2 regions of the Fictibacillus sp. B-59209 genome follow, and region 1 is predicted to be linked to the other one. Evidence: riboswitches for the same ligand, from Rfam matches in the RefSeq annotation. Region 1 holds a riboswitch; the other holds the start of a gene.

The links. Region 1 has a riboswitch for cyclic di-GMP ahead of P4361_RS03115 (anti-repressor SinI family protein). Riboswitches for the same ligand answer to the same signal wherever they lie in the genome.
Region 2: another riboswitch for cyclic di-GMP. It lies ahead of P4361_RS15525 (GGDEF domain-containing protein); the one in region 1 lies ahead of P4361_RS03115 (anti-repressor SinI family protein).

The regions. Positions count from the first base shown of each region.
Region 1 is NZ_JARMMC010000005.1:140,417-146,578, reverse strand. It holds gene kynB (arylformamidase) at 1-192, opposite strand, end outside; gene kynU (kynureninase) at 192-1,457, opposite strand; cyclic di-GMP riboswitch class I at 1,672-1,756, shown strand; gene P4361_RS03115 (anti-repressor SinI family protein) at 1,783-1,938, shown strand; gene P4361_RS03110 (helix-turn-helix domain-containing protein) at 2,020-2,349, shown strand; gene P4361_RS03105 (hypothetical protein) at 2,381-2,620, opposite strand; gene P4361_RS03100 (helix-turn-helix domain-containing protein) at 2,617-2,952, opposite strand; gene P4361_RS03095 (hypothetical protein) at 3,043-3,474, opposite strand; gene P4361_RS03090 (hypothetical protein) at 3,501-4,121, opposite strand; gene P4361_RS03085 (TasA family protein) at 4,187-4,720, opposite strand; gene P4361_RS03080 (signal peptidase I) at 4,844-5,407, opposite strand; gene P4361_RS03075 (CapA family protein) at 5,717-6,162, shown strand, end outside.
Region 2 is NZ_JARMMC010000018.1:530,516-536,677, forward strand. It holds gene addB (helicase-exonuclease AddAB subunit AddB) at 1-2,541, opposite strand, end outside; gene P4361_RS15525 (GGDEF domain-containing protein) at 2,670-3,599, opposite strand; cyclic di-GMP riboswitch class I at 3,716-3,802, opposite strand; gene P4361_RS15530 (hypothetical protein) at 3,881-4,519, opposite strand; gene P4361_RS15535 (hypothetical protein) at 4,573-4,941, opposite strand; gene P4361_RS15540 (hypothetical protein) at 4,964-5,164, opposite strand; gene P4361_RS15545 (STAS domain-containing protein) at 5,278-5,898, opposite strand; gene P4361_RS15550 (hypothetical protein) at 5,868-6,110, opposite strand.

The DNA of each region.
Region 1 (6,162 bases):
TCCTTCACTATCAAAGTGATACGGCGCATCAATATGGGTGCCGGTGTGCGTGCTCATTTCCACTTTACCGACATTCACGGATCCTGATTCTGTTTTCGTCCAGGCTAAATCAAACGAGTACGGGGTGTCCCCCGGCCAGGTCGGAACGGACGAGGTCAAAGGCATGGAGATATCGATCAGTTTTCCAGCCATTACGCAATCACCTCTCTTACGTTTGAAAACTTTTCATACTGCTTCTCACCCATGATTTTTTTTAGCCGCTGAACCGCTTTATGTACATCTTCAAAAGAGGTATAAAGTGCAACAGGAGCGAGGCGGATCACATTCGGTGCACGGAAATCCGGCACGATGCCGTTCTCTTTTAAACTTTTACAGATTCTCGCTGCTTCGTCATGCTCCAGGCAAACATGGCCACCGCGACGTATATCATCCCTCGGATTCCCGATCGTAAATCCAAAGCCAGCAAGTTCGGTTTCAATCAGCTCCATCATATAGCGTGTCAGATTAAGAGATTTTTCTCTTAGCCGGTCCATTCCCGCTTCCTCAAAAATTTCAAGGGAACCGATTAATGGTGCCGTGCTTAACACGTGCGGGGTGCCGATCTGAAAGGCTCCCGCAGTATCCGCCGCCACGAAGTCATGGTTCATGTCAAACTGTTTATCTTTATTGGAACCAAACCACCCGGCTAGTCCAGGCTCTTTTCCAAAATGTTTAGCATTAATATAGAGTCCCGCAACACTGCCAGGTCCTGCGTTCAAATATTTATAGTTGCACCAGAAAGCAAAGTCAACATTCCATTCCGAAAGTTTATGAGGCACTGCCCCAATGGAATGGCATAAATCAAAACCGATCAATATTCCGCGCTTGTGGGCCTCAGAAGTTAAGCGTTCCATATCGAGCAGCTGCCCGCTTCGGTAGAGCACGGAGGGCAGCACAATAAGAGCTGCTTCATCCGTCATAGCCTTGATGATGTCTTCTTCCTCAATCATCCTGCCATCACGGCTTTTCACTCTGATCAGATGCTGGCCAGGGTCCAAGCTTCTTAATGCCAGCTGGCTTTTCAGTGCATAAATATCTGAGGGAAAGGTCAGCTCATCGGCTAAAATTTTCGATTTTGATCCTGAGGGTTTAAAAAAAGTGGATGTGAGCTGATGGAGGTTTCCAGTGGTGGATCCGGTAATAATGACTTCCTCCGGGTTTGCCCCAATTAGTGGCGACAATTTCTTCCCTAGTTCCTCGCTAAGTGTATACCATGGATGCTTTCCAGCCATCCAGCCATCAATACCGCATTCCTTCCAATCATTCAGCGACTCCAACAGTGTTTTCTCAGCTCTTTTCGACAAAAGCCCCAGCGAATTGCCGTCTAAATATAAAACGCCTTCTTTTAAATAGAATTCGTTCTTAAAGTTTTTCAGAAAATCTTTTTCGTCCAGTTCTTTCCATTTTCCTAGTTCCATCACTCATCCGCCCCTTTTTTGCTCTCTCTATTCATCTTAAACAATTCAGGGAAAAGCATCAATGCAAACGCTTACTTTCCAATAATATTACAGTTATGTAACAGCCAAATTATGACAGATTCCTAAAGAATGAGATACTATAATAAAATTGTGAGTTAAGCACTAGTAATTGGTTAAAATTGTATTTATTGAGTGACTGTCGGAATGCCACCCTCCAGTTAAAGGGCAAACATCGCTGAAAAGCATGGACGCAAAATCACAGGTCTAAGGTGAGTAACTATGATGGCTGGATTACCTGGAAAACCACCAATTTCAGGAGGGAAACATGGAAACCGTAAAAAAAACAGAGCTTGATCGTGAATGGGTAGCATTACTATTACAAGCCAAAAAGCAAGGTTTAAGCTTGGAGGAAATCCGTAGCTATCTTCAAAAAACGTACATACCATCAAATGAGCGAATATTTAAAGCGACATCGATCTGAAGTCGCTTTTGGTCTATTTACAGCCTATCGTCCCTAAATGTATAATAGAAGCAAAATTTGTAGTAAAAAAGAGGGATTAACGTGATTGGTGAACTTGTCAAAAAATATCGCAAAGAAAAAGGTCTATCTCTATCCTCACTAGCAGAACGAGCAGGTATCGCCAAATCCTATCTCAGCTCCCTTGAGCGAAATATACAAACCAATCCTTCTGTACAGCTGCTTGAAAAGCTGGCAGCCGTCCTGGATATTCCTGTTGAAAAATTGCTGAATGAAAAAGCTGAGGTCAATGAGGCGGAGCTGGATTATGAATGGGCAGAGCTCGTAAAAGAAGCTATGGAGTCTGGTGTCAGCAAAGACCAGTTTAAAGAATTTCTTGAATTCAACAAATGGAAAAATAAAAATCAAAGCTAAAAAACCGATGCCTTTTATGGCGCCGGTTTTTTCATACTGAAATATCGATGATCGGAACAAGTTCTTTAAATTGATAATGTCCGATATAGGCAGTGGATAGAGGTTCTCTCTTCTCCCACTTCAGAATTTGTTTTTTTACATAATCAAAAGGTGCTCTTCCTCTTAGCTCATCATTAATAAAAATTTCACAGATGTTGCGGCCCATGTACACGACCTTTACTTTATTCCCCGCTGCTTCACATAAATAGACTCCATTGCCAAGGCGAATCATTTAGCTTCATCATCCTTTGTCTGCTGTTTCCAGCTTTCATACCGTATAAACGTACGGATTTCCTCCTGATTAATTCCCATTTCCTTTGCCTGAATGACGAGTTCCATCCACTCCTGGTCCAATGGATCTGCTTCTAGATTAATGACTTTTTCCACAGGTACCTCCAGGGCTTTCGCCAGCTTTTTAATCATATGCGCGGACGGGTTGTTTTTATGATTTTCTATGCTGCTCAAGTATCCTTTAGAGATTCCAGCCATCTCGGCAAGTTGTGTTACACTTTTCCCCTTTTTAAGACGAATTAATTTTATTTGTTTTCCTATATTAATACTCAACTTTTACCCACTTCTGACTTTTTTAAATTTATTTTAGTATCTATGTACGATAAAGAGCAGGGTGTAACACCTGTGCTCTTTATCGTTTTTCTATTCTTTTATTTGTTTTGTGGCATTCAATTCTTTTGATTGAAATTCTTTTGTTGGTTTAATAGATGATTTTAACTGAACGGAAACATTGTTGGTAAGCTCTTTTGTCTTTGTCGATTCAGTGTTTTCAGAAAGTGAATCGCTTTGCTTATCCTTCTGATCCTCCACTTTCTCTTCTTTCACAGCTTTCTTATCTTCCACTTTTTTGTCATCATACTTGGGTGGTTTTTCTTCCTTGTCGCATTTGTCATGATCACGATTGTTATTTTCCTCGTCATCATGATTGCTATTGTCATGGGGTGTACAACCCTTAAACTCAACACTAAAGAGTTTCTTCTGTGAGGTTGAAACATAGTCGCCGTAAGTAAAGGCTGAGCCGTAGTTCATGGAGATAAAAGCGATTATGATCAGCAATAACGAAAGTTTTTTCATCGCAAACACTCCAATTTGTTGCTAGATTAAGGCTGTTTTGAATGAGCTGTTAAACTAAACTTGATGTACTTACCCATTATTGTATTGTCAGCATCCCTACTCATCTTGATTGTTACATAAAGTGGAGTTTCATAATCGTTCGGATCCAAGTCTGAATTGTAGGGAAGTAAAGTATTCTGATTTAACAATGGTTGCTTGCTGCTTAAAAGATCATTTAACGTACCGGAATAAATCGGTGTATCAGATGGTGATGTTGGTTGTCCGTTATAAATTTTTACATCCAGCCATTTTGTGAAATTCTCTTTTACGGAGTTATCGGTAATATTCGTTTCATCAATGGAAGCCGAAATTCCGTCTAATAGAACATCAACGGAACCAGTGTTTGTAATGACCATTGTCTTTGATTTGGAAATTTTACCTGGTTGCCAGTAACCATCTGCCCAGTTGCCCGGCCTTCCATCTGCAGGAAAAGTAAAAAACAAAGGATTAGGATACTTCTTGCTTACTTCAATCTTCATGAAACCCGTTTCTACCTTATTGTTTATACTGGATGAATCTTTAAAATCAGAAAATGTTCCGGCGGTTAAAGTAAGAGTTGCTCCTACTATGCCTAAAGCCATTAACGTACCTGCTATTTTTCGCTTCATCCTTTGCCTCCTTATTAAAAAGAGCAGGACGAAAAAATTCATCCTGCTCTTTCGCCTAAATCTTTTTAGTTTTCATAAGCTGCTGCAGAAACTTCTACGCTAACTTCTACGGATAAGTTTTGGTATTCGTTTTGGTTAACACCAGGTTTGCGAACCAACTCCATTTGTACAGGGATATCTTGATGAGCTCCACGAGCAAGAGTGCCGCCCACATTGTTTTCGATGGTTGATTTAACGTCTTTCAAAGGAACAGTGTGACCAGCAAAACTTACTTGGAAATCACCATATGGAGAAAGATCAGTTACAGCAGCGCCATCTTTTTTAACTGTAACTGTTGCGACTGCTTTAAGATCTTTGGCATCTAAAGTACCATCGTTTGAAATTGTAAAAGTTTGAGATTCTTTATAACCAGGTGCTTTATTCGTTGCGCTGAAAGTTTGACCAGTTAGACTGATATCAAGTTTTCCAGTTTCGATTTTGTTGCCAGTAGAAGAAGCAGAATCAACGAAATCTGAGAACGTCCCAGTTCCAAATCCAGCTCCTACAGTTACAGCTCCAGCTAACATTGTTCCAAGTAATACCTTTTTAGTTTTGTTCATTTTAATTTTCCCCATTTCATCAGTTTTTTTGTTAAAGCTTCAACAGATAATTCCGTAAGTATGCGTGCGATCCCCTAACCCCTACTATGTAATTGACATCACCCCCTAAAATGGTCACCCAGATCAGACAATATCTTCTTGAGGATATGGCCGATCCTTTCTTCCCTTTTTCTTTGGCCGCTTGTCTTTAAATACTTCACTCAAGACAATCAAGATAGCCGGCAGGATAATAAATAATAGAATGCCGAGTTTTCCACGAGCGAACTCTAAGAAGAATCCTGCATTTGGAATATGAAAGGCATAATCACCAACCACTTGCTGCGGAGCAACCAGCTTGTTATCCTCTACGTTGTTGGCATCTCCCTTTGTCTTGTAATAGACGACCCCATTCTTCTTCACTAAATCAATGACTCGGTGAGTAATGAATTTATCTTCACGCTTATACGTAATGACTTGATCGACTTTGAACTTAGTTAAATCAGGCTCACGATCAATCACAATATCACCTGGCTGCAACACTGGCCGCATACTTCCGGATAAAACCGTCATGATCTTATATCCGAAAAAGCTCGGTATTTGTCCAGGATGCTTATGAGATTGATAGCCTAGAAGAATTGATGTAAGGAATAACATTGCAAGCAATAGTAAGAGCGTATTGCCGATCCAGCGAGAAACCACTTTAACCATCAAAAGCCCCTTTCCAATTTGCACGATGATGCGCGCATTTAAATTATTTTCTTAAAATAAAGTAGTTCTTTTTAACGAACAACTTGTGTTTAGTATAGAACGATATGCCTATTCAGAAAACTTCCAAAATTGGTTAAATTTGTTCTTTTTAACGAACTTTTATCCTGTTTATCTCTCTAAATCGCTAAATATCGTATTTTTTCATTATTTTTTAACGAACAATTTCATTCGTTTTAAAGAACATTCTGATTTTCTCCTTGAATTCCCGGCTCAATCGCATAGTATAGAAGTAGGAGGAAAACGCTTACTATGAAAAAAATAATAATTATTACAAGTGTTGTTGTTGTGATCTTGCTTCTTGCTCTTATTCCTGTACTCAGTAATAAAACAGCCGAGAAAACCCGCCAGGAGCCTGCAAGCAGTGAACAAATTAAAAAGGACACCGATAAAAAAAAGACTGTTAAACCACCGCCAAAAAAGACGGAACCTAAAGAAACCGTCCATACGGCTACGATCGGTGCGGTCGGGGATGTTCTTATCCATGACCGGGTATACAATCAAGCGAAAAAACGGGACGGTTCCTATGACTTTAATCCGATGCTTAAAGAGGTAAAGCCGTATTTGGAGAAGCCGGATATTTCGGTGGCCAACCAGGAGACGATGATCGGCGGAGAAAAGATCGGTCTATCCTCTTATCCCTCCTTCAATTCACCGCAGGATGTCGGGGACGCCCTGAAGAAGAACGGTGTGGATCT
Region 2 (6,162 bases), on a different contig from region 1:
GTGGTTGGAGCCCAGAAAATCATCCATGTTCTTTAGAGCAGCATGAAACAGCTGACCGATATCAGGTGCTTCCAATCTATACAGCTTTCTTTCCTGTAGCTTCAGCCCATAGGAAAGAAACTGTGAAAAAGGACATGACTGGTGCAGTTCCATCCTTGAAACGCTGGCCGTAATCTCATTTCCGTATAACTCTTTCGTTACAGCCGGTGTGAGGTTGTTTTCCTGATTAAAATAAAATAGACTTCCCAGCACGGTTTCTCCCAGCCATTTCCACCTATCCTGAACGGTAGCCCAATTGTAAACATCCCACCAAACCCCTGAGATGGGATAGCCTTTCTTCCATTCACGCAGCTGGGTATTGAGATAGGAAATCGCCTTTTGAGGATGCTGGATATAAGCCAAATCGTTGCCGTTTTCCGGATCGCTTTGAATCAATTCTTCTTTAAGTCCAGGGAACAGTGATTTCACCCTGCCGATCACCATGGAAGGAAGCAGATTCTTCCCCTCCTCATCTGCCAGCGGATAAGAGATATACAGCTTGTCTGTGGCATTCGCCAGTGAAAGATAGATGAGGAATTGTTCATCTAAAAGCTGTCTTCTTGAACCAGGAGCAAGAGGGAGGCCGTTCTTTTCAAGAACATTCCTGTCATCTTCTGAAAGTATTCCTTCCTCCTTCGGCTTTGCCGGCAGAATCCCGTCATTGACACCCAATATGAAGTGGCATTTTACGCCTGAGTAACGGGAGCGGTCCATCGTTCCGGCGAGCACCTGATCGAGGGCAGGCGGTACGAGGGCAAACTTTAGGCTTTCTAAGCCTGTATCCAGCATTTTGATCCATAGATCAAGCTTGATGCTTTCTTCACCCGTAATCTCTACCATCTCATCTAGAAGCTCTACGACTGCATCCCAGACCTGATCATGTTCTCGCGCAATCCTGAGCTTGCCTTCCTGCTGTGCTCTTTGACTGAGACGTTCAAGCTTCATCGGGATATGCAGACGTTCAAGATAAAGAAACAGCACCTCACAGAACCCCCGGACATTGTCCGCGTTTTTCAAGTCATGTGAAAGTTTGTCCAGCGGAGACGCAACCATATGCCTGACTTCGTTCAGCCGCTCCTGCTTTTCTTTTTCCTCATCTGTCTGGACGAATCCATGTTCTTCCAGCGCCTGAAAACGCTGCACCTTCCACGGCTTCTTCTCTATCCAGCGATATCCCTGAATGCCGTATGCGAGCACATAATTCTCCAGTTCATCCATTTCATGGCGAAGTTCTGCCCATGAAAAATCACTGTCTACAGGATAAAGCAGATCTGTTTTTACAGCACGGAAAACCGATTCGTACCGCCAGTTGCTTGTCACAGCTTCCAGCGACGACCGGATCAATTCAACGAGTGGATGGTGAAGCATCGGTTTCTTCTGATCTAAAAAGACGGGAATTTCATATTCCTCAAAGACCGTTTCAATCAGTTCGTAATAATCATTCATGTTTCGAATGGAGAGGGCGATCTCCCTGTATCGGTAGTTTTCATCACGGACAAGGCGGATGATCTCCCTGGCAGCGGCCTCGATTTCCGTTCTCCGATTAACGGCAGATTGAACAGAAATACCGTTTGGCGCATCAAATTCCATAGCTGGCCTGCGGTCGAACTGGCTTTCTAAATGAGCCAGAGACGGTGTGCCGCTGAACCTTGGCGTTTTTTCCAGAATAACCGGCTCTCTTTCAAACACACCCTCTTCCTGTGCTATTTTTTTAATGGAGAGAAGTGTATTTTTCGGAGTATAGAACAGATCAAGCTCATGGGGATGTCCAGCACTTTCGTATGAATCAAGAGTCAGGGCAACTGTTACATGATCTGCATGTTTCAGCAGCATCCGAATGACTTCAAGTTCCTGCGGCGTGAACTGGTGAAAACCGTCTATGTAGAATTCAGCCTCTTTTATATACTCTGAATAAGGAATCTTCTCTGCCAGCAGCCTTAAATAATCCTCGGTATCCACGTATTTATGAACCAATGCTTTTTCTAATTCCCCGTAGATCAGGGCGAGGTCCGTAAGCTTGTCCTGAAGAACAGTTCCTTTTGCGTCGCTGTTAAATTGCAGCAGCGTCTGAGCGTTCCAGTCGAGCTGCTCGGCATCCACGCAGTATCGCTTGAATTCAGTGATCATATTTTCCATAAGTTCATAGAATCCATTCTGATCTGACGCTTTTTTAAATACCTTTAGATCCTGTTTTTTGTTTTCTATTATTTTTCTGAGCATCATGTTCATTCCGACACTTGTAATATGAAGTCTGGTCATCCCTCCGACATCACCGAGGACTTTCCATGCCAGACGGGAAAAACTGAACACCTGGGCACGCATCATTCCTTCGAGGCCAGGTGTCTTTGCCAACTCATATTCGGATTGAAATGTCATCTGATCGGGCACCAAATAGATAATGGGTTTTCCCTCCGGATTTGCAAAAAGAGACTCTCTGATCTCGCTTAAACTGCGGTCACTCTTTCCGCTTCCGGCTCTTCCAAGAATAAAGCGCAAACTCATATCCTCACCTCTGTCAACCTAATAATCTTAAACCTATTATCTCATAAAACAGTATGTAAAAGAATGATAACGACTGCAGAAAAGCCTGCCTTTAACTGGAACAAGGCAGGCACTGAACATTCTATTCATTATTGCTTTATGTTTCTTTTATTCATGTACATTCTTTCATCCGCAAGACGCAGGTAATGATCAATATTGTCAACCGCATCCGCATGAAGGCAAATGGTTCCATAGGCCAGCGAGACCTTTTCATTCCACGAACGCAAATACAGATCAATCTGGCCGGCCAGCTTATAGGCCGTTTGTTCAGTATGGCCGGGAATCAAGAATACAAACTCGTCACCTCCAAACCGAAAGCCGAGATCCATTTTCAGCTTTTCCGCAAAGAAAGCGATCTGCTGCAGCAGCTCGTCTCCCATATGATGGCCGAACTGGTCATTGATCTCTTTAAAATCATTGATGTCCATCATAATCAGTGACAGTGGATATTGGCCCCTTTTTGCCTTCAGGACCTCTGTTTCCAGGCAATGATAAAAGTAGCGCCTGTTATATAGGTTCGTTAATGGGTCTCTGATGCTCAGCTCTTTCAGATCGGTTACTTGCTTTGAAAAATAACCGCTTAAAACCCCGATCATTAAAGAATTGGCAGCATGTCCCCATCTCTCCAGGAAAAACAGTTTGTTTTCAGCTGTTTCTTCCTTAATCAGGTTCTGAATAACACTGTTGCCCGCCTGCCTAAGACTCTTTGCTAAAAGAGGAAGGAGCTGATGGGGGATAGCCCTTTGCCCGGCAAAATCATGTCCCTGCTTGAAACCCCGATCTTCAATTCGTTCCATGCAGGAGTTAAATTCTTCATTATGTATAAAAATGCCTTTTATCAAGGCAGTTAACATCCATTTAAGATGCATCTGGTATTCTGAATCTGTATAGGTCAGGAAGGGAACAAACAGTTCATTCTTTTCCAGATGAAGAAGGTGCCTCTCGATAATGCTGGGAATGGATTCGATATGAAGGTTATAAAGACGGCTTTTGAGGTCGGCAATGTCCGTTTCTGGCATAGGTTGGATCCCTCTATTCAATATAGTATTTAAGAAGTGACCGGCTTTAGAACAAGATGTATTTGGCCGAACATAACAAAAAGCCATCTCCCCTGCAGGGAAATCGCTCTTTCCCCTTTGGCAACCCGGCTGCCATAGTTTTTACAAACATTAGGCCCGCGGCTTTGCGTCCCACCTTTTCAGATGGTTTGCTCTGAGACAAAGGTCTCTTCTATTTATCCAATATAGTAATTATATACCATATAACCTATTTTTACCAACATCAAACACGAACCTTAGACCTATTTTTTCGTTTTCCATCTTTTGTACCATCGATAGCCGACTCGTACACCATTCAGTACCGGATAAGGAACTCTAAGAGGGAATCTATAAAAGAACGGCTGATAGATTTTATAATAAGCCTTTCTTAAATCTTTCCATTTATAGCATTCCTCTTTCTTGCAAAAATCTGAAACATCCACAATGATTCCCCGCCCATTAGAAATCATTACATTTTTCCCGTGAACATCCCGGGGAAAAAGGCCGCGGTTTCGAGCATAGCACAGTGCTTCATCCACGTCACGAATCACGTTTTCGGAAATTTTCACCCCTTTATGCAGGCAATCATAAAGTGTTATTCCTTCGATTCGCTTTAGGATCAAGTGGCGTTCTCCATATCCGTAACAGCGTGAATATCCAGGGTGCTCACCCAGCTGCCGGTAAACAGATATCTCTTCAAGCAGGTCTTCATGATTTCTGCCGTAAATCTTAACGACTTGGTCAGGGAAATCAGGATGGACGAAAACGGCAGCATAATTGCCGCAGCCCAGAAGCTCCCACGGTTGAGGAGCGAACAGAACTTCCACAGGATCACCGGGATTCCTGCTAATTATTTTTACTTCTTGTGTTAACTCCTCTGATAACTCTGTATACTTTTTCATGATTCACCTGGCCCGATTCCTAAGTCTCTCGCCGAAAGCTTTGAACAGCTTTGCTATTTGCGCTCTATCATCGTACCAAAAAGAAAATGTTTCATCAGCAATTCTGCTTTATTTCGAAGATGGACGTTCGGGAACCTCATGACTTCCTGATATCCCCGGATAAAAATCTGATATTCTGTGATGTCATCTACTGGCCTTCCATCCGTTACTTTAATTTTACGGGCCATCATTTCTTTTTTCACATCTCTTAATTCAAAACTGATGGCATTCATCACGTTCTCGATGAGGGTGACATACGGCTGCCTTAATTTGAAAGGAGAAACGGCTATCACTTTTAAATCACGGTTAAAGATGGTGAGCAGCATAGGATACATAATATATTTATCTACTAGTATACGATCTCTTTCATCGCCATATAACATTTTTGTTCCTCCCGATCGCCGTTCAACCCGTTTTTCCGGCAACCGACAAAATATTAGACAGCTTAAACGTACGGATTTGTTTTCGAAGACAGCAATAGGCGGTTAACGTTTCTCCTTCACATGAAACCGGAAAAACGTAACGCTTAGTAAACTGCCCGCCAGACTGATAGATCATCATAAAGGGAGAACGTTCAGACACACAACGCATCAGCAATCGATTCATTTTAGCCACCGCCTTACCATTTATTTATTCACAGTATATGCGAACAAACGTTCTTTATGCAACTAGAAAAATATGCCTACCCTTAGTAAGGATAGGCATAAACCCTAATATTATTACACGCTTTGCAATAATCCTTTCTGTCCCAGTGCCTGATGAAGGCTTCCTGCGATGGAAAATCCCTCAAAGCTAATTCCCAGAGCAACAACGGTCTGAGCAAGTTCTGGCCGCATGCCTGTCAATGTTACCTCCACACCGAGAAGCTTTAAGGATGTAATCACTTGAAAAAGGTTATGGGCGACCATCGTGTCAATGATTGGAACACCTGATAAATCAATATAAAGGTGCTCAATCTGCATCTCCATACATTCATTAAGAGCGATCTCCATGATCAATTTCGAGCGGTGGGTATCAATGGGGCCGACGAGAGGCAGGACCCCGACGGTCTGCGTAAGGCGGACAACAGGAACAGACAGCTCTTCAAGTGCCTCTCTGGCCAAGTCGAGCAGATGATTATTATAGTCCACATAGGCCACACTGAAAGAATAAACCACCTTATCCAATAATGGATCAATAATAGTCATAGCCTTCATGACTGTATGGTTATCGTAATTATTTCTTTCCACTTCTTTTCCAATGAATTCCCAGATGATTGTCCGGTAAAGCCGTGTAGAATCGAGGGCTGTATCAAGGGACAAATTGATTTCTACCGCAGTTTCCCCGCTTTTTTTCCCCATTCTAAAAATCTTTTTTCTGATTGTTCGAGGTTTGAGAATAATGCTTCACCGATGAATTGAAACAGTTCGATGCGCCAATCGATTAAAAGCTGCTTTTGCTGGTCATTCGGCGGATTGATCCCATTCTTTATCCGATTCTGCGTTACGGCCTCAGCAAGTTCCACTTTATGCTGAATAATGCAGTCTCCCAGAGCTCTTAAGTTCTTGTCCATCGTCTACCCCTCATATCGTTTATATTGTCCTATCATCATACACTATAGAAGG